3 regions of the Streptomyces sp. CS113 genome follow, and region 2 is predicted to be linked to each of the others. Evidence: riboswitches for the same ligand, from Rfam matches in the RefSeq annotation. Region 2 holds a riboswitch; each other region holds the start of a gene.
What was found. A riboswitch is a leader RNA that binds a small molecule or an ion and turns the genes downstream of it on or off. The one in region 2 is predicted to bind thiamine pyrophosphate.

Region 1 (7,648 bases), 3.8 Mb from region 2:
CCGCGGGCCACCCGGCGGCCGGTGTCCGGCGCGTCGTTCAGCTGGATCAGCGCCGACTCCGGACCGCCCCGGCCGGCCATCAGGCAGTCCGCCCACACCCCGTGCGGCTGGCCCTGCGGATAGCCGTACACCTGCATGGGCCGCTTGGCGGCGTAGACGCCGGTGGAGAGATGGGCGTGCGAGGTGGGGAACTGGCCGTTGGCCTGCCCCAGGTCACCGTGCAGGGTGAGCACCGAGACGTCCTCGTGGTGACTGCCGCCCGTGTAGCGGTGCCCGCCGCCCGGGGAGCCGGTCAGCTTCAGCCCGCTGCTGAGGGTCACCGTGACGGTGGCGTGCGGGTCGTCCTCCAGACGTCCGCCCATGGCCGACGTCACGACGTGGGCGCAGGTCAGCACATAGCGGGGCGGGACGATGACCCCGCCGCCGACCGGGTTCCCGGCCGGGCCGAGGATGCTCACCTGCCAGTCGTCGGTGACGGCCGTGCGTACGACCGGTTCCGCCGCCAAGGCGTCCTCCCCCCGTCCGCCGCCGCAGGCCCCGACCGTCTGCGGAGCCGCCATAGTAGCGGTCCCCGCCGGGGGAAGCAGAGGGGGCAACGGCCCTTTGCGGACGTCCGGTTGACCATGGATTCGGCCTGTCGGGCCGCCGGGTCAGCGGATCGTGATGGTGACGCTCGAGCCCTCGGGAGCGGTGTCCCCGCCGTCCACGGACTGCTTCTTGACGGTGTCGCCGAACAGCCCGAGCAGACCGCGGTCCTCGTCCACCTCGAAGCCCGCGTCCTCGAGCTTCCGCTTGGCGTCGTCCACGCTGTCCCCGACCACGTCCGGGACCTCGATCATCCGGGGCCCCTTGGACACCGTGAGGGTCACCGTGTCCCCCTCGGCGGCCCGGCCGCCCGGCTCCGGCGTCTGCCGGGCCACCCGGCCGCTGTCGTACTCCGAGTTCACCCGCTCGTCGGCGGTCTTCACCTTCAGGCCGGCCCCCTCCAGCTCGGCCCGCGCCTCGTCCAGGTCGTCGCCCGTGACGTCCGGGACGTCGATCGGGCTGCCCTTGCTGACGACCAGGGCGACCGCGGAGCCCGCGCGCACGGTGGTGCCCGTCCCGGGCTTGGTGGAGATCACGAAGTCCTTGGCCACCTCGCCGCTGAACGCCCGGGTCACCATGCCCGGCTCCAGCCCCTCGTCCTCGAGCAGCGTCCGGGCCTTGTCCAGCTTGTAGCCCGTGACGTCCGGCAGCTTCACGGTGTCGGGGCCGTCGGAGACGGTGATCGACACGGAGTCGTTCTTCCGGATGCGGTCGCCCACCCCCGGGTCGGTGCTGATCACCTTGCCGCGTTCCACGGTGTCGCTGTAGGCGTGCCGCACCTTGCCGACGTCGAGACCGGCGTCGTCCAGCCGGTCCCGGGCCTGCGACTCGGTCTTGGACAGCAGCGGCGGCACCTTGGTGAACTGACCGGAGTTGATGTACCAGACGCCGGTGCCGATCCCGAGCACCAGCAGGACGGCCACGACGATCGTCAGCGGCCCGCGGCGCAGCCGCAGCCGCCGGGACGGCGCCGGGTCCGGCGGGGGAGCGGCCAGCCGGCTGGTGTGGTTGTCCTCGTTGACGGGCAGCGGCCGGGGCATCGTCAGCGCGCGCGGGATCACGCTGGTGCGGTCCTCGCCGTTGTCGTGCTCCCCGGCGAGCGCCTGCGGCGGGACGGCGTCCAGCTGGTCCGCGCTCAGCGCCTCACGCGCCTCGCGGGCCCGCGCGAGCAGCGCCACGGCGTCGTGCGGCCGGATCTCCGGGTTGCGCGCGGTGGCCGCGGCGACCAGCTCGTCCAGCTCGTACGCCAGCTCCGGCACGGCCGCCGACGGCGGCGGCACGTCGTCGTGCAGGTGCTTGTAGAGCACCGCCGCGGGCGAGTCCCCGTCGTGCGGCTTGGCGCCGGTCAGCATCTCGTACAGGACGACACCGCACGCGTACACGTCGACCCTGGGGTCGGCGGTGCCCTGCTCGATCTGCTCGGGCGCCAGATAGGAGACGGTGCCGAGGACGGCACCGGTGGTGCTGGTGACGGTGTCCACGGCGCGGACCAGGCCGAAGTCGGCGACCTTGACCCGGCCGTCGTCGCCTATCAGCACGTTCTCCGGCTTCATGTCCCGGTGCACGAACCCGGCCCGGTGCGCGGCGCCCAGCGCGGCCAGGACCGGCTCCAGGATGTCCAGCGCGGCCCGCGGCCTGAGCGCCCCGCGCTCGCGCAGCACGTCCCGCAGGGTGCAGCCCGCGATGTACTCCATCGCCAGGTAGACGTACGCCCCCTCGGCACCCTGGTCGAAGACCTGGACGACATTGGGGTGGTCGAGCCGGGCCACGGACTTGGCCTCGCGGATGAACCGCTCGACGAAGGTGGCGTCGGTCGCGAGCGTCGGGTGCATCACCTTCAGCGCGAGCACGCGGTCCAGGCGGGTGTCCACGGCCCGGTAGACCGTGGCCATCCCGCCGACCGCGATCCGCGCCTCGACGCGGTACCGGCCGTCGAGCACCTGCCCGACGAGAGGGTCCTGAAGGGTCGTGTCCACGCACGTGAGTCTACGAGCCACCACGGACACCCCGCGCCGCCGAGCAGAACAGGAGCGGGACTGAAGCGCACCTGTGACGCTTCCCACGCACCGTCCGCCGCCGACGGCGAGGCACCACGACGGGTCGGGCCACCTCCTGGCCGACTGGAAACGGATGGTGCGCGGTGGGAGACAAACCCCAGTACGGCGCAGGCTCACTGAAAGGCAGGCCGCTCCGGATCCAGCACCGCCAGGCCCTCCGCAGGAGACGACGCCTCGGCGAAATGCCGCCGCGGAATCCGCCCCGCCCGCCGGGCCAGCCTCCCCGCCTCCACCGCGGAGCGCATCGCGGCGGCCATCAGCACCGGCTCCTGTGCCCGCGTCACCGCCGAGGCGAGCATCACACCCGCGCACCCCAGCTCCATCGCCAGCGCCACGTCCGACGCCGTACCGGCCCCCGCGTCCAGGATCACCGGCACGCGCGCGTGCTCCACGATCAGCTGGAAGTTGTGCGGGTTGCGGATGCCGAGCCCGGACCCGATCGGCGAGCCCAGCGGCATGATCGCCGCGCACCCGACGTCCTCCAGCTTCCGCGCGAGCACCGGGTCGTCGTTGGTGTACGGCAGCACCGTGAACCCGTCGTCGACCAGCGTCTCCGCCGCGTCCAGCAGCTCCACCGGGTCCGGCAGCAGGGTGCGCTCGTCGGCGATGACCTCCAGCTTGACCAGGTCCGTGCCGAGCGCCTCGCGGGCCAGGCGGGCGGTGAGCACCGCCTCCCCGGCGGTGAAGCAGCCCGCCGTGTTCGGCAGCACCCGGATGCCGAGCCGCTCCAGCACGGACAGCACGGACCCGTGCACCGAGGCGTCCACCCGCCGCATCGCGACGGTCGTCAGCTCCGTCCCGGAGGCGGCGAGCGCGCGCTCCAGCACGTCCAGGCTGGGCGCCCCGCCCGTACCCATGATCAGGCGGGACGCGTACGTCGTGCCGCCGAGGACAAAGGGATCGTCGGCCATGGTCAGCCTCCTTGGACGGCGGTGAGGATCTCGACACGGTCGCCGTCGGCCAGCGCCGTGGCGGACCACACCGCGCGCGGGACGACGGTCTCGTTCAGGGCGGCGGCCACTCCGGACGGGGCCCGGGTGAGCGTGCCCACCAGGGCGTCCAGGGCGGTGCCGGGAGCCACCTCGCGCGGCTCGCCGTTGACGGAGATGTTCATGCGGACTGCTCCGAGAGTGCGGGGACGGCGCCGAAGCGCCGGGGGCTGAAGGGGCGGGCCTCCTCCGGCAGCTCCCCGCCGGCCAGGACGTCCGCCATGACGTCGCCGGTGACGGGGGTGAGCAGGACCCCGTTGCGGTAGTGGCCGGTGGCCAGCAGCAGACCGTCCAGGGCGGTCGGGCCGAGCAGCGGGGCGTTGTCCGGGGAGCCGGGGCGCAGACCGGCGCGGGTCTCCGTCAGGGGCAGCTCCGTGATGCCGGGCACCAGCTCGTGCGCGTCGCGCAGCAGCTCGTAGACGCCGCCCGCGGTGACCGTCGTGTCCCAGCCCAGTTCCTCGCTGGTGGCGCCGACGACCAGCTCGCCGTTCTCCCGGGGCACCAGGTAGACGTGGTTGCCGCGCACCACGGCGCGCACGGTCCGGTTCAGCAGCGGCGCCCGCACCCCCGTCCCCGGCATGGTCAGCCGCAGCACCTGCCCCTTCACCGGCCGCACCGGCGGCAGTACGGCCTCCGGCACGCCCGCGAGCCGCCCGCTCAGGCTGCCCCCGGCCAGCACCACCTGCCCGGCCGCCAGCGCCGTGCCGTCGGCGGTGACGACCCCCGTGGCCCGGTCCCCGCGCCCGACGGTGAGCCGCTCGGCCCACACCCGGTGGAGGACGACGCCCTCGCGTTCGCAGGCGGCCAGCAGCGCGTGGGCGAGACGGCGCGGGTCGATCTGGTGGTCGCCGTCCACCCGGAGCCCCCCGCGCACGCCCGGCGCGAGCATCGGCTCCAGGCGCCGGCACTCGCGTCCCGACAGCCACCCGGACTCCAGGCCGGAGCGCTGCTGGAGCGCGTGCAGCTCGCGCAGGTGGGCGCGGTCGTCGGAGTCCAGCGCGACGGCGAGCGTGCCGCACCGCCGGTAACCGAGGTCGTGGCCGGTCAGCTCGGTCAACTCGGCCGCGAACTCCGGGTAGCGGCGGGCCGAGGCGAGGTTCAGCGCGAGCAGGGTCTCCTCGCCGTAGTGCAGCTCCGTGACGGCGGCCAGCATCCCGGCCGCCACCTGGGCCGCCCCGCCGCCCGGCTCGGGGTCCACGAGGGCGGTGACCAGCCCGCGCCGCGCGGCCCGCCAGGCGGTGACGAGCCCGATGATCCCGCCGCCGACGACGAGCACGTCGGGTGTACGTGACGTATGAGGCGTACGAGACGTGTGTGGTGGAGACGACATGGGCGTCCAGCCCCTCCCTTCGCCGGCATGACCCGGATCAGGTTCGTACGGTCGGAGGCCGCCAGCCTCCCTCTCAGCCCGGTGCGTCCGGGCTCCCGCGAGTGCCTTACGTTGGCCACCCTAGCCCGCAGCGCAACGCACGTGTAAGGGAGCCTCCACCCGTGGCGCGTTCACTCGACGGCCTCGTCCTCGCCCCCGTCGCCGACCAGGCGCCCGGCCAGGTGGGCACCCGGACCCGGTTCACCTACCACGAGCACGACGGCGCCGTGTGGGCCGAGTACGCGGGCGGCGACGTGGTCCGCGGGCACCTGGTGGGCACCAGGGAGGGCGACCGCCTCGACTTCCGGTACGTGCAGCTCACGACCGACGGCAGCACGTCGTCGGGGCACTGCGTGTCCACCGTCGTCGAACTGCCGGACGGGCGCGTGCGCCTGGACGAGAGCTGGGAGTGGGAGTCGCAGCCGGGCAGCGGGACCAGCGTGGTGGAGCAGCTCACCGCGAGCGGGCACTGACCGGCGAAACGCCGGGTGTCTATGGTGATCGGGTGAGCGAGCAGACGCGGGAACGGGGACAGGGACCGGCGGCCGACGCGGGGCGGCGCGCGGTCGTCGTGGGCGCCGGGATGGCGGGCGTGCAGACCGCGGTCGCCCTGCGGGAGCAGGGCTTCGCCGGCCCGGTGATCCTGATCGGCGCGGAGCCGCACCAACCGTACGACCGGCCCCCGCTGTCCAAGGCCGTCCTGCTCGGCACCGCCGAGGGCTCCGCCTTCGACGTCGACTTCGAGGGGCTCGGCATCACCCTGCGGCTGGGCTGCGAGGCCCTGGGCGTCCGCCCCGGCGAGCACGTCCTGGACACCTCCGAGGGACCCGTGCCCTACGACGTCCTCGTCCTCGCGACCGGCGCCGAACCGGTCCGCCTCCCGGGCGCCGAGGGCGTGCCCGGGGTGCACCTGCTGCGCACCCTGGACGACGCCGAACGGCTGCGGCCGGTGCTCGCCCGGCAGCACGACGTCGTGGTGGTCGGCGCGGGCTGGATCGGTGCCGAGTTCGCCACCGCCGCGCGCGAGGCGGGCTGCGCGGTGACCGTGGTGGAGGCCGCCGACCGGCCGCTGGCCGACGCGCTGCCCGCCGAGGTCGCCGCGCCGATGACGGCCTGGTACGCCGACGCGGGCGCCGAACTGCGCACCCGCGCGCGCGTGGAGCGGGTGGAGGCGGGCGGCCCCGGCGAGTCCGGCCGGGTCGTCCTCGACGACGGCACCCGGCTGCCCGCCGGCGCGGTCGTCGTCGGCATCGGCGCCCGCCCCGCCACCGGCTGGCTGGCCGGCTCCGGAATCGCCCTCGGCGCGCACGGCGAGGTGCTGGCCGACGACCGCCTGCGCACCTCCGCGCCGGACGTCCACGCGGTCGGCGACTGCGCCTCCTTCCCGTCCGCCCGCTACCGGGAGCGGCTGCTGGTGCACCACTGGGACAACGCCCTCCAGGGCCCGCGCACGGTCGCCGCGCACATCGTCGGCGCCCCGGGCGGCGAGGTCCCGGCGGCCTACGACCCGGTGCCGTACTTCTGGTCCGAGCAGTTCGGCCGCTTCGTCCAGTACGCCGGTCACCACGCGGCCGCCGACACCACCCTGTGGCGAGGCGACCCCGCGGATGCCGCGTGGACGGTCTGCTGGCTGCGCGAGGGCCGCCTGGTCGCCGTGCTGGCGGTGGGCCGCCCCCGCGACCTGGCGCAGGGCAGACGCCTGATCGAGTCGGGCGCGGCGATGGACCCGGAACTGCTGGCCGACCCGGCGAGACCGCTGAAGGCGGCGACGGCGGCCACGGCGTAGTCGGGTTTCCGACTGTCAGTGCCAGGTGGCAGGCTGGAGGCGTGACCGAGATTGACGCAAAGACCGATGCTCTCGTGCCCGCCTGGCTCACCGTTCCCGACATCGCCGAGATGCTCGGTGTCGAGGTGACCCGGGTACGCCAGCTGATCAAGGAAGGCCAGCTCATCGCCGTACGCCGCGGTGAGAACCGCGCACTGCACATCCCCGCGGCCTTCATCGACGAGGACAAGGTCGTCAAGGGCCTGGTCGGGACCCTGACGCTGCTGCGCGACGACGGCTTCACGGCCGAGGAGATGCTGGAGTGGCTCTTTACGCCCGACCCGAGCCTGCCCGGCACCCCGGCCCAGGCCCTGAGTGAGAATCGCGGTACGGAGGTGAAGCGCCGCGCCCAGGCGCTCGCCGTCTGACCGGCCCCGTCGCCGATCCGCCACACCGCCCGGCGTGCGGCCACGCACGCCGGGCGCCCGTGCCCGTACGCCACGGCGTGCGGCCCCTCGCGGGCCCACGCCACTCACCGGGGGGACACCCGCATGCCCGACACCGCCGCGACCACCGCCCGCGCCCGGCTCTCCGACGCCCGGCTCTACCTGTGCACGGACGCCCGCCGGAGCCAGGGCGACCTGCCCGAGTTCCTGGACGCCGTGCTCGCCGGCGGCGTCGACATCGTGCAGCTGCGGGACAAGGGAATGGAGGCGGCGGAGGAGCTGGCGCACCTGGAGGTCTTCGCCGACGCCTGCGCCCGCCACGGCAAGCTCCTCGCCGTCAACGACCGCGCGGACGTCGCCCACGCCGCCCGCGCCGACGTGCTGCACCTCGGCCAGGGCGACCTGCCGGTGCCCGCCGCCCGGGCGATCCTCGGCGA
Region 2 (7,648 bases):
CGGGCGCCGCCCGCCTGGGCCGTGAGCTGGCCCGCGCCGGGCTCACGGTGGCCACGGGCGGCGGCCCGGGCGCGATGGAGGCGGCGAACCTCGGCGCGTACGCCGCCCCGTTCGACGACGGCATGCTGGACGAGGCCCTGACGCTGCTCGCCAAGGTCCCGTCGTTCACGCCGTCGATCGCCGACTGGGCCCGGTCCGCGTTCGAGGTGCGCGAGCGATGGCCCGGCGGCGGCGCCTCGATCGGCATCCCGACCTGGTTCTACGGCCACGAGCCGCCCAACGCCTTCGCCGCGCACATCGCCAAGTACTTCGCCAACGCCACCCGCGAGGACGGCCTGCTGGCCCGCTCCACCGCGGGCGTGGTGTTCCTGCCGGGCGCGGCCGGCACCGTGCAGGAGATCTTCGACAACGCGACGCCGAACTACTACGAGTCGCGCGGCGAGCCCACGCCGATGGTGCTCGTGGACCGGGAGCACTGGACCCGTACGCTGCCGGCCTGGCCGCTGCTGCGGTCGCTCGCGAAGGGGCGGGCGATGGAGTCCCGAATCGTGCTGGTTGACCGAATCGACGAGGCTCCGGACGCGCTGAAACGTCTCGTCGGTTAATAAGACGGCAAAGTCAACGTCCCTGGCGGGCATATGCGTTGACACTTCTTACGCCCCGCTTATAGACCAGTGAGGCTCATGGGTGTGCTGATGCCGCGTCATCGAGCGTCGGCACCCTCTTCACCCCCCGCATCCGCGCTCCCGTAAAGGACAAACGTGGCAGTCCTGTCCCTCATCAGCCGCACGGCATCCCGCCGCGGCGTCCGCGCCCTCGGCGTCGTCGCCGCCTCCGCGGCCCTGGCGCTCAGCGCGTCGGGCAACGCCCTCGCCTGCAACATCAGCGAGTTCTCCGCCGAAGCCAAGTGCGACGGCGACAACGGTGTCATCACCGTCACCGACGTGGACCCGGCCGGCATCCCGGCCACCGTCACCGTCACCCTGAAGAGCACCGGCGAGCAGGTCGGCCAGGAAACGGTCAAGGGCTCCAAGGAGGGCACCACCGTCTCCTTCGCCGTGGACTGGAAGCCGAACACGGATTACCGCGTCCACATCAAGGCCGACCGGTACGTCGACGAGTTCATCAAGCCGGACGTCACCACCCCGTCGACGCCTTGCAAGACCGAGGACACGCCGACTCCGACCCCGTCGGAGAGCTCCTCGACCCCGTCCGACGAGACGGAGTCCCCGGCGCCCGAGCCCTCCACGTCGGCCCCCGCGCCGTCGCAGCCGGAGACCACCGCCCCGGCGGCCGTTCCGAACGACAACGCACCGTCCCCGGCGGCCGGTGACTCCAACCTCGCCGAGACCGGCGCCAACTCCAACACCGGCATGATCGCCGGTATCGCGGCGGCCCTGGTCGTCGTCGGTGGCGGCGCCGTCTTCTTCGGCCTGCGCCGTCGCGGAGCGAACAGCGGCAGCTGATCTCCCGCGCCAACGCGCTGATCGCGGTGGCCCGTCCCGGTCCGGGGCGGGCCACCGTCGTGTCAGCCGAACGTCGCCTTCTCCAGCCAGAGTTCGAGCAGCTCGCGGTCACCGAGTACCTCGAGCCCCGGGGCGTCCGGCGACAGCCGGCCGTAGAAGGCCAGCAGTACGTCCGTGAGCGGGCCGCGCAACGCCACCGTCGCCTTCTCGTGCCCGCGGCTCCAGGTGATGCCGTCGTCGGGAAGCTCGATGAACCACTCGGCGTTCAGCTCGGCCGGGGTGTCGGTCGCGTGCAGGTGGAGACTGCTGCCGGGGGCGCGCAGTTCGTTCGCCGCAGCGTCGGGCAGGACCCGTTGGACGAACCGCACGATCTCCAGCCACTCGTCGATCGCGTCGGGCGCGACCGCCCGGCGGGGCAGGCCCGCCGCGAGTGCCGCGTCCGCGCCGTGGACGACGAGTTCGTGCGTCATCCGCCGCGCCCAGAACCCCGCCGTGTCGATGCCGGCCCACGACCACGCGTGCGCATCGGGACCGGCCTCCCGCAGGGCACCGACGACGACCTCGCCGGACTCCGCCAGCCACGCGTCCAGCGCCGCCGCGTCCCCGCGCGCCGCGGGCCCCGCGGCTCCCGGAGCCCGGTCCACCGGGACGTCCTCCTCGGCGCGGGTGCCGACGATCAGCCCGGTCCAGCGCAGGGCCCGGCCCACGTGCCGGACCAGGTCCTCCAGGGTCCAGTCCGGGCAGGTCGGCACGGTCGCGGACAGGTCCGCACCCGAAGTGACCACGGCCCCGAGTCCGGCCACCTGGCGGACGATTTCGTCGCAGTACCGGTCGTGGGTGAGGAGTGTCATACCGTCACCCTACGAGCGGAACGATCACTCCGGAACGGTCACTCCGGAACGCCCGATCCACCGAGCACGACGACGTCCGCCGCGTCGAACTCCACCCCGACCTCGGCCCCGACCTCCGGCGCCGCCCGCAGCGCGCAGGCCGCCTCCAGGCGGGGCGCGTCCTCCGGCTGGAGGTGCACGGCGACGTGCGTGCCGCGGAAGGTGCGGGCGGTGACGGTGCAGCGCAGGCCCTCGTCGGCGGGGACGACACGGACCCCGGCCGGCCGCACGAGTACCGTCCGGGTGCCCTGGGGGGCGTTCTCGGGGACCGGCACCTTGCCCCACGGGGTGTGAGCGGCCTGCCCTGCGACGGACGCTTCGACCACGTTGTCGAAGCCGAGGAAACGGGCCACGAAGGCGTCCGCCGGCCGCTGCCACACCTCCAGGGGCGTGCCCGACTGGGCGATCCGCCCGTCCCGCATCACCACGACCCGGTCGGCGAGCGCGAACGCCTCGCCCTGGTCGTGCGTCACCGCGAGCACCGTCGTGCCCAGCCGCCCGAACAGCTCCCGCAGTTCCACGACGAGGCGCTCGCGCAGCGAGCGGTCCAGCTGACCGAGCGGCTCGTCCAGCATCAGCAGCCGGGGCCTGGGCGCGAGCGCGCGGGCCAGCGCCACCCGCTGCTGTTCCCCGCCGGAGAGCGCGGCGACGGACCGGCGGGCGGCGCCCGGCAGCCCGACCAGCTCCAGCAACTCCTCCACCCGGGTCCGCTGCTCCGTCCGGGACGCGCCGCGCATCCGCGGCCCGAAGGCGATGTTCCCGGCCACGTCACGCTGCGGGAACAGCTGGTGGTCCTGGAACATCAGCCCGACCTCGCGCCGGTGCGCGGGCACCCCGCTCTGGTCGCGGCCGTCCAGCGTCACCCGTCCGGCGTCCAGCGGCTGGAGCCCGGCGACCGCCCGCAGCAGTGTGGACTTGCCGCTGCCGCTGGGCCCGAGCACGCACACCACCTCGTGCTCGGCGACTCCCAGGTCGACGGCGTCGAGCACGGCCCGGCCGCCGAAGCGGACGGTGGCGCCTTCGAGACTCAGCAGGCTGGACGGCACGGGCGGCTCCGACGGCCCGGACGGCACGGGCTGCTCCGACGGCCCGGACGGCATGGGCTGCTCCGACGGCCCGGACGGCATGGACGGCATGTCAGAACTCCCCGCTCCGGTCGGTCCGCAGCCGCTCCAGCACCACCAGGGCCACCGCGCACACCAGCATCAGAATCGTCGAAAGGGCCATCGCCTGGCCGTAGTTCATGTCACCGGGCCGCCCCAACAGCCGGGCCACGGCGACCGGCAGCGTCGGGTTGTCCGGACGTGCGATGAACACCGTCGCGCCGAACTCGCCCAGCGACACGGCGAAGGCGAACCCGGCCGCGACCAGCAGCGCCCGCCGCACCATCGGCAGGTCCACCTCGCGCCACACCCGCCAGGGCGACGCGCCCAGCACCGCCGCCGCCTCCCGCAGCCGTCCGTCCACCGCCCGCAGCACCGGCAGCATGGTCCGTACGACGAAGGGGACACCCACCAGCGCCTGCGCGAGCGGCACCAGGATCCAGGAGGACCTGAGGTCCAGCGGGGGCTCGTCCAGCGCGATCAGGAACCCGAAGCCGACCGTCACGGCCGACACACCGAGCGGCAGCATCAGCAGTGCGTCGAACCCGCGCACGAAGCGGCCCGCGTCCCGCCGGGTGAGCGCGGTCGCGGCCAGCGCGCCGATCACCACGGCGATGGCCGTGGCGGCGACCGCGTACTGAAGGGAGTTGCCGATCGCCTCGATCGGCGGGACGAGGAAGGCACCGCCGTCCTCGCGGGTCAGCGCCCGGTAGTAGCCGAAGCCGGACGCGCCCAGCGACCGCTGGACCAGCACCGCGAGCGGCAGCACCAGCAGCACGGCGACGGTGCCCAGGACCCCGGCGAACAGCGCCCACTGCCCGGCCCCGCGCGGCCGGCGCGCGGTCGTGGCCGCGTCCACCAACCTGAGCGCGCTCTCGCGCCGCCGTACCGTCCAGGCGTGCACGGCGAGGACCGCGGCGACGGCCGCGAACTGGATCAGCGTCAGGACGGCGGCCGTGGACAGGTCGAAGACCTGTGAGGTCTGCCGGTAGATCTCCACCTCCAGGGTGGAGAAGGTGGGCCCGCCGAGGATCTGGACGACGCCGAAGGAGGTGAAGGTGAACAGGAAGACCATCAGCGCGGCGGCGGCCACGGCGGGCGCCAGCGCGGGCAGCGTCACCTGCCGCCAGGCTCGCAGCCGGGAGGCGCCGAGCATCCGCGCGGCCTCCTCCTGCCGCGGGTCGAGCTGCGCCCACAGCCCGCCGACGGTGCGTACGACGACGGCGTAGTTGAAGAAGACGTGGGCGAGCAGGATCGCCCACACCGTGGTGTCCAGGCGCAGGCCCCACAGTTCGTCGAGCAGCCCGCCGCGCCCGACCAGCGCCAGGAACGCCGTACCGACGACGACCGTCGGCAGCACGAACGGCACGGTCACCACGGCCCGCAGGACCTGCTTGCCGGGGAAGTCGAAGCGGGCGAAGACGTACGCGCCGGGCAGCGCGACCAGCAGCGTGAGCGCGGTGGACGCCAGCGCCTGCCAGGTGGTGAACCACAGCACGTGCCGCACGTCGGACTGCGCGAGCACGTCCCCGATCCGCCCGAACCGCCAGACCCCGTCGACCTCCAGGCCGCGCGCGACGATGGCGGCGACGGGGTAGGCGAAGAACACCGCGAAGAACGCGACGGGCACGGCCATCAGCCCGAGCCGGGCCGCGCTCCCGCGCACGGTCCCGGTCGGTTTCCCCGCCCGCCTGCCGGTGCGGCTCACTTCAGTACGAGCGAGGTCCACGACTTGACCCACTGGTCGCGGTTGTCGGCGATCTTCGCCGGGTCGAGGGTCTGCGGGTCCTTCGCCTGCGGCCCGAACTTCGAGAACACCTCGGGGACCTGCGCGCCCTCCCGCACCGGGTAGACGAACATGTTCAGCGGCATGTCCTCCTGGAAGGACTTGCTCAGCAGGAAGTCGAGGAGGGCCTTGCCGCCCTCGGGGTTCTTCGCGTTGCTGAGCAGGCCCGCGTACTCGACCTGCCGGAAGCAGGTGCCGTCGGCGACGCCCGTGGGTGCGGTGTCCGGCTGCGGGTCGGCGTAGACGACCTCGACGGGCGGGGAGGAGGCGTAGGAGACGACGAGGGGCCGGTCTCCCTTGGCCTTCTTGCCGCCGGCCGAGCCGGAGAACTCCTCGTTGTACGCCTGCTCCCAGCTGTCGACGACCTTGACGCCGTTCGCCTCGAGCTTCTTCCAGTAGCCCTCCCAGCCCTCGTCGCCGTACTGGGCGGCGGTGCCGAGCAGGAAGCCGAGACCCGGCGAGGAGCTGCCGGCGTTCTCGGTGACGAGGAGGTCCTTGTACTCCGGCTTGATCAGGTCGTCGAAGGACTTCGGCGGGGTCAGCCCGTGCTGGGTGAAGTACGCCTTGTCGTAGTTGACGCAGATGTCGCCGCTGTCGACGGGCGTGACCCGGTGCTTGTCCTGGTCGGCGCGGTACTCGGGCCGGACCTGGTCCGAGCCCTTGGCCTCGTACGGCTGGAACAGGCCGTTGTCGAGGGCGCGGGACAGCAGGGTGTTGTCGACGCCGAAGAAGACGTCGCCCTGCGGGTTGTCCTTGGTGAGGATGGCCTTGTTGACGGCCTGCCCGGCGTCGCCGTCCTCCAGGACCTTGACCTTGTAGCCCGACTGCTTCTCGAAGGCCGCGATGACGTCCTTGGACGCGGCCCACGAGTCGTGGCTGACCAGGGTCACGGTCCTGGAGTCGCCGGAGCCGCTGCCGCCGGCGTCGTCGGAGGACGATCCGCAGGCGGCCAGCGTGCCGACCATGCCGAGTCCGACGGCCAGGACACTGACCTTCTTGGTGATGCTCACTGAATTCCTCCTGGGTGACCAGGAGAAGACGCGGCCCCGCCCGGGACCCCTGGCAGGGATCCCGGGCAGGGCGCAACAGCTCGAGTGGTGACCGATCTCCCTACCCAGAATGACCTGGGCCAGGTTCGGAGGGTCTGCGGCCGGTGCCGCACTCTCAGCGCTGTGGCGCTCCCCTGTCGGAATATGAAGATGTGATGACTCTGACGATGTACTGCATGTACTGCCTGTACTACCGGTACTGCCGCCGGTCAGGTTACCGCTCGCTCGCGGCGAGCTGACCACACGCCCCGTCGATCTCCTGCCCACGGGTGTCCCGGATCGTCACCGGCACACCGTGCGCCGCGATCGCCTCCACGAACGCCTTCTCGTCCTCGGGCCGGGACGCGGTCCACTTGGAGCCGGGCGTGGGGTTGAGCGGGATCAGGTTGACGTGCACGGGCTTGCCCCTGAGCAGCCGCCCGAGACGGTCACCGCGCCAGGCCTGGTCGTTGATGTCGCGGATCAGGGCGTACTCGATGGACAGCCGGCGCCCGGACTTCGCCGCGTACTCGAACCCGGCGTCCAGCACCTCGCGCACCTGCCACCGCGTGTTGACGGGGACCAGGGTGTCGCGCAGCTCGTCGTCGGGGGCGTGCAGCGAGATGGCCAGGCGGCACTTGAAGCCCTCGCCGGTGAAGCGGTGGATCGCGGGGACGAGACCGACCGTGGAGACGGTGATCCCGCGCTGGGAGAGCCCCAGCCCGTCGGGCTCGGGGTCGGTGAGCCGGCGGATGGCGCCCACCACCCGGTTGTAGTTGGCGAGGGGCTCGCCCATGCCCATGAACACGATGTTGCTGAGCCGCGCGGGGCCTCCCGGCACCTCGCCGTCCCTGAGCGCCCGCATGCCGTCCACGATCTGGTGCACGATCTCGGCGGTCGACAGGTTCCGGTCGAGGCCGGCCTGGCCGGTGGCGCAGAACGGGCAGTTCATGCCGCAGCCGGCCTGGGAGCTGATGCACATGGTCACCCGGTCCGGGTAGCGCATGAGCACCGACTCGACGAGCGTCCCGTCGAACAGCTTCCACAGCGTCTTGCGCGTGGTCCCCTGGTCGGTCGACAGGTGGCGCACGACCGTCATCAGCTCGGGCAGCAACGCCTCGCGCAGCCCCTCGCGCGAACCGGCGGGGATGTCGGTCCACTGCTCGGGAGCGTGCGCGTACCGCGCGAAGTAGTGCTGCGAGAGCTGCTTCGCGCGAAACGGCTTCTCACCGATCGCGGCGACAGCCTCCTTGCGCTCGGCGGGCGTGAGGTCGGCAAGGTGCCGCGGCGGCTTCTTGGCTCCGCGCGGCGCGACAAATGTGAGTTCTCCGGGCTTAGGCATGGCCATACCAGTGTCGCAGACATACGGAGAGGG
Region 3 (7,648 bases), 1.9 Mb from region 2:
GGCAGTGCCTGCTGTCCCAGCTCGACGAGGACGCCCGCCGCGACCATCTGGACCGCTATCCGGTGCGGCCCCTCACGCCCTATACGGTGCGTGACGGCCACAGCCTGCTGAAGCGGCTGGAACGCATGCCCCGGATGACGCCGGTGACCGAGCGCCAGGGGTACGCGCTGGGGACGGTCTGCGCGGCGATCCCGATCACCGTCGGCACCACGGCCGCCACGATGGCCATCTCACTGCCCCTCCACCAGGCGGACCGGCTGCTGCCCGCGGCACGGCGTCTCCAGCACGAGGTGGGGCGCCGTCTGGGCTCGCTCGCCCTCTCTATCAGTATCTGAAAACTCACTCCTTGTGATCTGGTGTGTACGTTGAGCAAGATGCCACCAGTGTTAGAGGTTTGATTCCCGGACAGTCGACGGCGAATGACGGGGTAGGCGAATGGGCGAGTCCGTACAGGCAGAGGTCATGATGAGCTTTCTCGTGTCCGAGGAGCTCTCTTTCCGCATCCCGGTGGAACTGCGCTACGAGACCCGGGATCCCTATGCCGTACGCCTGACCTTCCATCTGCCCGGAGACGCGCCGGTGACCTGGGCCTTCGGCCGGGAGTTGCTGGTCGACGGGGTGGGCCGGCCGTGCGGCGACGGCGACGTGCGCATCGCACCGGTCGACCCCGAGCCGCTGGCCGAAGTGCTGATCCGCCTTCAGGTCGGCGGCGACCATGCGCTGTTCCGCTCCTCGGCCGCCCCCCTGGTGGCCTTCCTCGACCGCACCGACAAGCTGGTGCCTCTGGGCCAGGAGGGTGCGCTCGCCGACTTCGACAGCCACCTCGACGAAGCCCTGGACCGCATCCTCGCGGAGGAACAGAGCGCGGGCTGAACCGTTACGCCAGTACCGCGGCGACGGCGTAACGCTTCGTCGGGCAGGGCCCTCAGCGCTTACGGCGACGGCCCCGCCCGCCGCGTGCCGGCGCTCCCGCACCCGCTGCCGCCCCCTGGGCCTGGGCCGGTCGGTCCGCCGACACGACCAGGGCGGCGAGGGCCGTGGTGACCGGCACGGACGCCACCAGACCGATCGATCCGACCAGCGTCCGCACGATCTCCTCCGCGACCAGTTCGCTGTTGGCGACCGTCCCCACACCGCTCTGCGCGATCGAGAACAGCAGCAGCAGGGGCAGCGCCGCGCCCGCGTAGGCGAGGACGAGCGTGTTCACGACCGAGGCGATGTGGTCGCGGCCGATACGGATGCCCGCGCGGTACAGACCGCGCCAGCCCATCGTCGGGTTGGCCTCGTGCAGTTCCCAGACCGCCGACGTCTGCGTGACCGTCACGTCGTCGAGGACACCGAGCGAACCGATGATGACCCCGGCGAGGAGCAGACCGCTCATGTCGATCGACGGGTACAGGCCATGGATGAGGCCGGTGTTGTCGTCCGTGTTGCCGGTGAGCGCGGCCCAGCCGATGAAGAGCGACCCGAGCACACCGATCAGCAACAGCGAGATCAGGGTGCCGAGCACCGCCACGGACGTGCGGGCCGACAGCCCGTGGCACAGGTACAACGCGATCAGCATGATGGCGCTGGACCCGATCACCGCCACGACGAGTGGGTTAGAGCCTTGCAGGATGGCGGGGAGGATGAAGAAGTTCAGCAGCAGGAAGCTGATGGCCAGCGAGACCAGTGCCATCAGGCCGCGCAGCCGTCCGACCACCACGACGGCGAGGGCGAAGATGCCCGCGAGCAGGGCCAGGGGGAGCCGGCGGTTGATGTCGGTCACCGAGTACTGAAGGTCCCTGGGTGCGGAGGGCTCGTAGGCGACCACCACCTTCTGACCCTCGTGCAACTGCCGTGACTGGTCCGGCTGCACGATCTCCTCGAACGTACGGCCCTTGTCGTCGCCGGTGTCGACCCGGATGGTCGCCCGCTTGCACTCGCCCTGCGCCTGCTGCACCGCGGAGGAACCCTCGGCGGTGGACGTGTCGCCGGTCGGGGTACCGCCCGAGGCGTTGACGGACTGGCAGCTCAGCTCGACCACCTTGGTCACGGTGGCCTGCTGCGTCTGCCGGTCGAAGCCGACTCCGGTGCGCTCGTGCGACGGTGCGCCGCCCGGCCACAGCACCGCGAGTCCGACCACCACGGCCGCCGCGAAGGGGATCAGGACCGCGGCGATGACCTTCCGCAGATGCCGGGAGACGGGGGCCGCCGGTCCGTGACCGTGCGAGTGCCCGTGACCGCCGCCCGCCCCGTGTCCGCCGCCCCCACCGTGTCCGCCACCCGCCCCGGGCCCGTGTCCCGTGCCGTGTCCGTGATCCGCCTCATGTCTGCCGTCGCTCGTGCCGTGAGCGTCGTCGGGGACGTGGCCGGCTGCCCGGCCGTCGCCCTCTTCGGCGTTCGGTCCGCGGCCGGGCCGGCGCGGGGGGAAGGAGGGATGCTGCGGTGTGGTCACCGCCCGATCATCGCAAGAACGAGGGGGGCCCTCTGTTCACCGCGCCCGAATGGGCGCTAGCGTGGAGGCACCTTTGTACACGCGGGAGCTCGGAGCACCGGGCTGAGAGGGCGCTGACCTCCGTCCCAGCGATGTTTCACGGGAAACGTCACCGAAGCCGAGTGACGTATCCCACGAAGCGCCGCCGGACGGAATCCGCTGCGTCGACCGCCGAACCTGTTACCGGGTAATGCCGGCGTAGGGAGTAGGTCTCATGACCATCAAGGACGCACGCACGCCTGCCTCCGCGCAGAACTCCGCACAGAACCCCACGCAGGACTCCGCCCAGGAGGGCACCGCGGAGACTGCGGAGGCCGGGAAGTCCATCGGCTGGCACAAGGCGTACATCGAGGGCTCGCGCCCCGATCTGCGGGTGCCGGTCCGTCAGGTGCACCTCACCAACGGCCAGTCCGTCACGCTGTACGACACCTCGGGTCCGTACACCGATCCACTGGTCGACACCGATGTTCGCAGGGGCCTCGCGCCACTGCGGGAGAACTGGATCATCGCCCGCGGCGACACCGAGGAGTACGCGGGCCGTCCCGTCCGCCCCGAGGACGACGGGATCAAGCACACCTCGCCGCGCGGCGGCCTGCGCAACCTCGACGCCGTCTTCCCCGGGCGCCCGCGGCAGCCCCGCCGGGGCCGGGACGGCAAGGCCGTGACACAGCTCGCGTACGCACGCCGGGGCGAGATCACGCCGGAGATGGAGTACGTGGCCGTCCGGGAGAACGTCGACCCGGAGGTGGTCCGCGAGGAGATCGCGGCGGGGCGTGCCGTGCTGCCCGCCAACGTCAACCACCCGGAGATCGAGCCGATGATCATCGGCAAGCGGTTCCTGGTGAAGGTCAACGCCAACATCGGCAACTCGGCGGTGACGTCCTCCATCGAGGAGGAGGTCGACAAGATGACCTGGGCGACCCGGTGGGGCGCCGACACGGTCATGGACCTCTCCACCGGCCGCAACATCCACACCACCCGCGAGTGGGTCCTGCGCAACTCCCCCGTCCCCATCGGGACCGTGCCGCTCTACCAGGCCCTGGAGAAGGTCGACGGCCGGGCCGAGGAGCTGACCTGGGAGATCTACAAGGACACCGTGATCGAACAGGCTGAGCAGGGGGTGGACTACATGACGGTCCACGCCGGTGTGCGCCTGGCGTACGTACCCCTGACCGCGAACCGCAAGACCGGCATCGTCTCGCGCGGCGGCTCGATCATGGCGGCGTGGTGCCTGGCGCACCACAAGGAGTCGTTCCTCTACGAGAACTTCGAGGAACTCTGCGAGATCCTCGCCGCCTACGACGTCACCTACTCCCTCGGCGACGGTCTGCGTCCGGGGTCGATCGCGGATGCCAACGACGAGGCGCAGTTCGCCGAGTTGCGCACCCTCGGGGAACTCAACCGGATCGCCAAGCGTTGCAACGTACAGACCATGATCGAGGGCCCGGGACATGTCCCGATGCACAAGATCAAGGAGAACATCGACCTTCAGCAGGAGATCTGCGATGAAGCTCCGTTCTATACGCTCGGCCCGCTGACGACGGACGTCGCGCCGGCGTACGACCACATCACCTCCGGCATCGGTGCCGCGATGATCGCCTGGTGGGGCACGGCCATGCTCTGCTACGTCACGCCCAAGGAACATCTGGGCCTGCCCAACCGTGACGACGTCAAGACCGGCGTCATCACCTACAAGATCGCCGCCCATGCCGCCGACCTCGCCAAGGGTCACCCGGGTGCACAGGAGTGGGACGACGCGCTGTCGGACGCCCGGTTCGAATTCCGGTGGGAGGACCAGTTCAACCTGGCCCTCGACCCGGACACGGCGCGGGAGTTCCACGACGAGACCCTGCCGGCCGAGCCCGCCAAGACGGCCCACTTCTGTTCCATGTGCGGGCCCAAGTTCTGCTCGATGAAGATCTCCCAGGACATCCGCCGGGAGCACGGGGGCAGCAAGGGCGAGATCGAGGAGGGCATGGCGCAGAAGTCGAAGGAGTTCGCGGCGGCGGGCAACCGCGTGTACCTGCCGATCGCGGACTGAGCGCACCGGCGCGGGGAGGGGGACAGGCCGCAGGGTCCGCCCTCTCCCCCCGGCGGGGCGTCGCTCGGCAGACTGGTCGCATGACAGCCACCTCCCTGAGCAAGGGTGCCAACGTCCCCGTCGACTCCCCCGCGGTGCGCGTCGAACTCGTGTGGTCCGCCGGGCCGGGCGTTCCGGAGGTCGACGCCTCCGCGCTGCTGCTCACCTCGGCCGGACGGGTGCGCGACGACGGCGACTTCGTCTTCTACAACCAGCCCCGCCACACGTCCGGCGCGGTGCGGCACCTGGGCAAGCAGGTCGGCCCCGGTGCGGACGCGGGGGTCACGAGCGATGCCGTCGAGGTGGATCTGCGGTCGGTGGAGACGGCGGTCGAGCGCATCGTCCTGTGTGCCTCGGCGGACGGCGGGACGTTCGGCCGGGTCCCGGGGCTGTCGCTGCGGGTGCTGGACGCGGCCACCGGCACCGGGCTGGCCCGGTTCGACATCACGGCCGGGCCGGAGACCGCGCTGGTCGGCGGTGAGCTGTACCGGCGCCAGGGGAGCTGGAAGTTCCGTGCGGTCGGACAGGGATACGCGGCCGGACTCGCGGGGCTGGCCACCGACTTCGGCATCACCGTGGACGACGACGCTCCCCCGGCGGCGACCGCGACCCCGGCGGTGACCGCGGCCCCGGCCACCACCCCGCCGACGGCTCGCCCGGTGCCGCCCCCGCCGCCGACGGCCGCCGTACCGCCCGTACCGCCCGCACCCCCAGTGCCGCCGACGCCGACGCCGTCACCTGCCCCGGTGCCGGCCGCCACCGGCCCCCGTCTCACCAAGGGCGAGGACCGCCTGCCCGTGGACATGCGCAAGCGGCTGTCCCTGCGTAAGGAGCAGGTCGCCGTCAGCCTGAGCAAGCACGGGGCGGCCGGGGTCACGGCGCGCGTCGTCCTCGTACTGGACGCCTCCGGGTCCATGTCCCTGCTCTACTCCAAGGGCGTCGTCGCGGACGTCGTGGAGCGGATGGCCGCCGTCGCCGCGCAGTTGGACGACGACGGGGAGATGCAGGCCTGGACCTTCGCCTCCAACCCGGCGCGCCTGCCGGACCTGCGTCTGGGCGAGCTGCCCGAGTGGCTGCGGCTGCACGTGCGCGTGGGGGAGATCAGTCTGTTCCGGCGGGGCCGGAAGAAGGGCCTGCACCCCGAGCAGGTCGACATGCGGGCGGTCGGCATCCAGAACGAGGAGCAGAAGGTGATCGCCGAGGTCCGGGCCTTCGTCCGGGAGAACCCGGCACCGGTCCCGACCCTGGTGCTGTTCTTCTCCGACGGCGGTGTCTACCGCAACGCCGAGATCGAGCGGGAGCTGCGGGAGGCCGTGGAGGAACCGGTCTTCTGGCAGTTCGTGGGGCTCGGGCGCGCCAACTACGGGGTGCTGGAGCGGTTCGACACCCTGCCGGGCCGTCGCGTCGACAACGTCGGGTTCTTCGCCGTCGACGACATCGGCACCGTACCGGACCCGGAGCTGTACGACCGTCTGCTGTCCGAGTTCCCGTCCTGGATCACTGCCGCCGGCCGGGCGGGCATCCTCTGAGTCGCTGCCCGCCCGTGCCGGTGGCTACTCGGGCCGGTGTTCCGGGCCACCGAAGTCCGGGCTGCTGTAGTCCGGACTCGAGTAGCTCGGACGCGGGCCCGCGTCGGGGCCGCCGTCGGGGCTGGTGAACCCGGGGCGGCCGTACCCCAGGTGCGGCATGCGGCTGCTGCTCGGGGCCGTCGGTTCCGTGCGGTGCAGTGCCGCCGTACCCGATTCGCCGAGCGCCTCCCGCAGGAAGGGCAGGATGCCCCGTTCCAGCAGGGCCTCGTGCCAGGCATCCCTGGCCCGGGCCACCTCCTCGTCGCGGGCGCTGTAGAAGCCGGACTCGGCCGAGGGGCGGTTGCGCAGTGCGGTGAGCAGCAGCCCCACCGCGGCGACGAGGATCGCCACCGCGGTCACGGCGCCGAACACCCATCCGGTGGTGAGCATGGTCTGCGCGAAGGTCTGCCCCGGGTCGAGCATCTTCAGCAGGTAGCCGACCAGCAGGAATATCGCCGCGGCGGTGCCGGCCAGGACCGGTGCCAGGACGGCGACGACGGCGACGGCCCCCGCACCGGTCGCCTCGGCCATCTCGCCCATGGTGGCGGCGAGTCCCCCCGCACCCGAGCCCTGCTCCTGGGAGCCGGATTCGCGGGTGGCGGAGGACGGGCCCGAGGGCGCCGGGTGGCGCAGCTCCTCGCGGACCTTCACGTAGTGCTGGTACTCGGTCGTGGCCGCCGCCGTGATGAGGGCGGTGGCGTTGAGTGCCATGGTGCGCAGTTGTTCGGAGTTGAGCCGCTGTCCGACAGCGGCCAGCTCCGGGCGGTGTGGTGCGGAGCGCAGCGCCTCGTCGAGGATCCGCTCGTACTCTTGGCGGTCCTCGTTCGGCAGGTGCTGCGGAACGCTGTTCATGTGCATCCCCCGATGCTCCGTAGGGCTTGGGGCTCGCATGCCAACGAGCCGTCGGGCAGAAACGGAGGGGAGCCTGCTACGGATAAGCCGATGGTAGAGCGGTGACGGTGGAGGGTGACAGGGGGTTTCCAGAAATTGAGTGCCGGTCCGTACGGACGGCACCGCCGCGAAAGCCGTCCGGCGAACCGTCAGACATCCAGTGGAAGTTGCTGGACCAGCAGCTTTCCGGCCATGGTCACGCCGCCGTCCATCGCGATGGCCAGTCCGTCCGCGTAGACGTGCGGGCCCTCGACCACGGTACGGGTGTCGTCCTCGCCGTCCTCGGAGCCGACTTCACCCAGCAGGTAGGGGATGGGGCTGTGGCCGTGAACGATCCGGGTGCCGCCGTACGTATCCAGGAGTGAGCGCACGGCGTCGGCGCCGCCCTCGTCGCGGAAGGAGAAGCGCTTGGTGAACTTGCGGAACAGGTCCCACACCTCCTCCGCGTCGTTGCGCGTGATCGTCTCGCGGACGGTGTCGTTGACCTCTTCGATGGAGCGGCCGTAGTCGAGGTAGGTGGTGGCGTCCGAGTGGACCAGGAGGTGGTCGTCGACCTCCTCCATGGCGTCGAGGCGGGCCATCCACTGGAGGTGGTGGTCCTGGAGGCGGTCCATGTCGGTCTTCTGGCCGCCG

Region 1: it holds a riboswitch for thiamine pyrophosphate, as region 2 does, so the genes downstream of both, thiO (glycine oxidase ThiO) here and B9W62_RS10930 (thiamine ABC transporter substrate-binding protein) in region 2, are expected to answer to the same signal.
Region 3: it holds a riboswitch for thiamine pyrophosphate, as region 2 does, so the genes downstream of both, thiC (phosphomethylpyrimidine synthase ThiC) here and B9W62_RS10930 (thiamine ABC transporter substrate-binding protein) in region 2, are expected to answer to the same signal.

The regions. Positions count from the first base shown of each region.
Region 1 is NZ_KZ195574.1:6,349,866-6,357,513, forward strand. It holds gene B9W62_RS28470 (VMAP-C domain-containing protein) at 1-506, opposite strand, end outside; gene pknB (Stk1 family PASTA domain-containing Ser/Thr kinase) at 651-2,561, opposite strand; gene B9W62_RS28480 (thiazole synthase) at 2,756-3,553, opposite strand; gene thiS (sulfur carrier protein ThiS) at 3,556-3,756, opposite strand; gene thiO (glycine oxidase ThiO) at 3,753-4,961, opposite strand; TPP riboswitch at 4,959-5,070, opposite strand; gene B9W62_RS28495 (avidin-fold protein) at 5,123-5,473, shown strand; gene B9W62_RS28500 (NAD(P)/FAD-dependent oxidoreductase) at 5,506-6,786, shown strand; gene B9W62_RS28505 (Rv2175c family DNA-binding protein) at 6,828-7,193, shown strand; gene thiE (thiamine phosphate synthase) at 7,317-7,648, shown strand, end outside.
Region 2 is NZ_KZ195574.1:2,548,629-2,556,276, forward strand. It holds gene B9W62_RS10905 (LOG family protein) at 1-605, shown strand, start outside; gene B9W62_RS10910 (LAETG motif-containing sortase-dependent surface protein) at 762-1,466, shown strand; gene B9W62_RS10915 (maleylpyruvate isomerase family mycothiol-dependent enzyme) at 1,529-2,317, opposite strand; gene B9W62_RS10920 (ABC transporter ATP-binding protein) at 2,356-3,402, opposite strand; gene B9W62_RS10925 (ABC transporter permease) at 3,494-5,188, opposite strand; gene B9W62_RS10930 (thiamine ABC transporter substrate-binding protein) at 5,164-6,255, opposite strand; TPP riboswitch at 6,335-6,440, opposite strand; gene rlmN (dual-specificity RNA methyltransferase RlmN) at 6,509-7,615, opposite strand.
Region 3 is NZ_KZ195574.1:4,436,389-4,444,036, forward strand. It holds gene B9W62_RS19650 (IclR family transcriptional regulator) at 1-335, shown strand, start outside; gene B9W62_RS19655 (SsgA family sporulation/cell division regulator) at 436-873, shown strand; gene B9W62_RS19660 (YibE/F family protein) at 926-2,437, opposite strand; TPP riboswitch at 2,509-2,698, shown strand; gene thiC (phosphomethylpyrimidine synthase ThiC) at 2,691-4,517, shown strand; gene B9W62_RS19670 (VWA domain-containing protein) at 4,598-6,085, shown strand; gene B9W62_RS19675 (hypothetical protein) at 6,110-6,982, opposite strand; gene sppA (Ser/Thr/Tyr protein phosphatase SppA) at 7,165-7,648, opposite strand, start outside.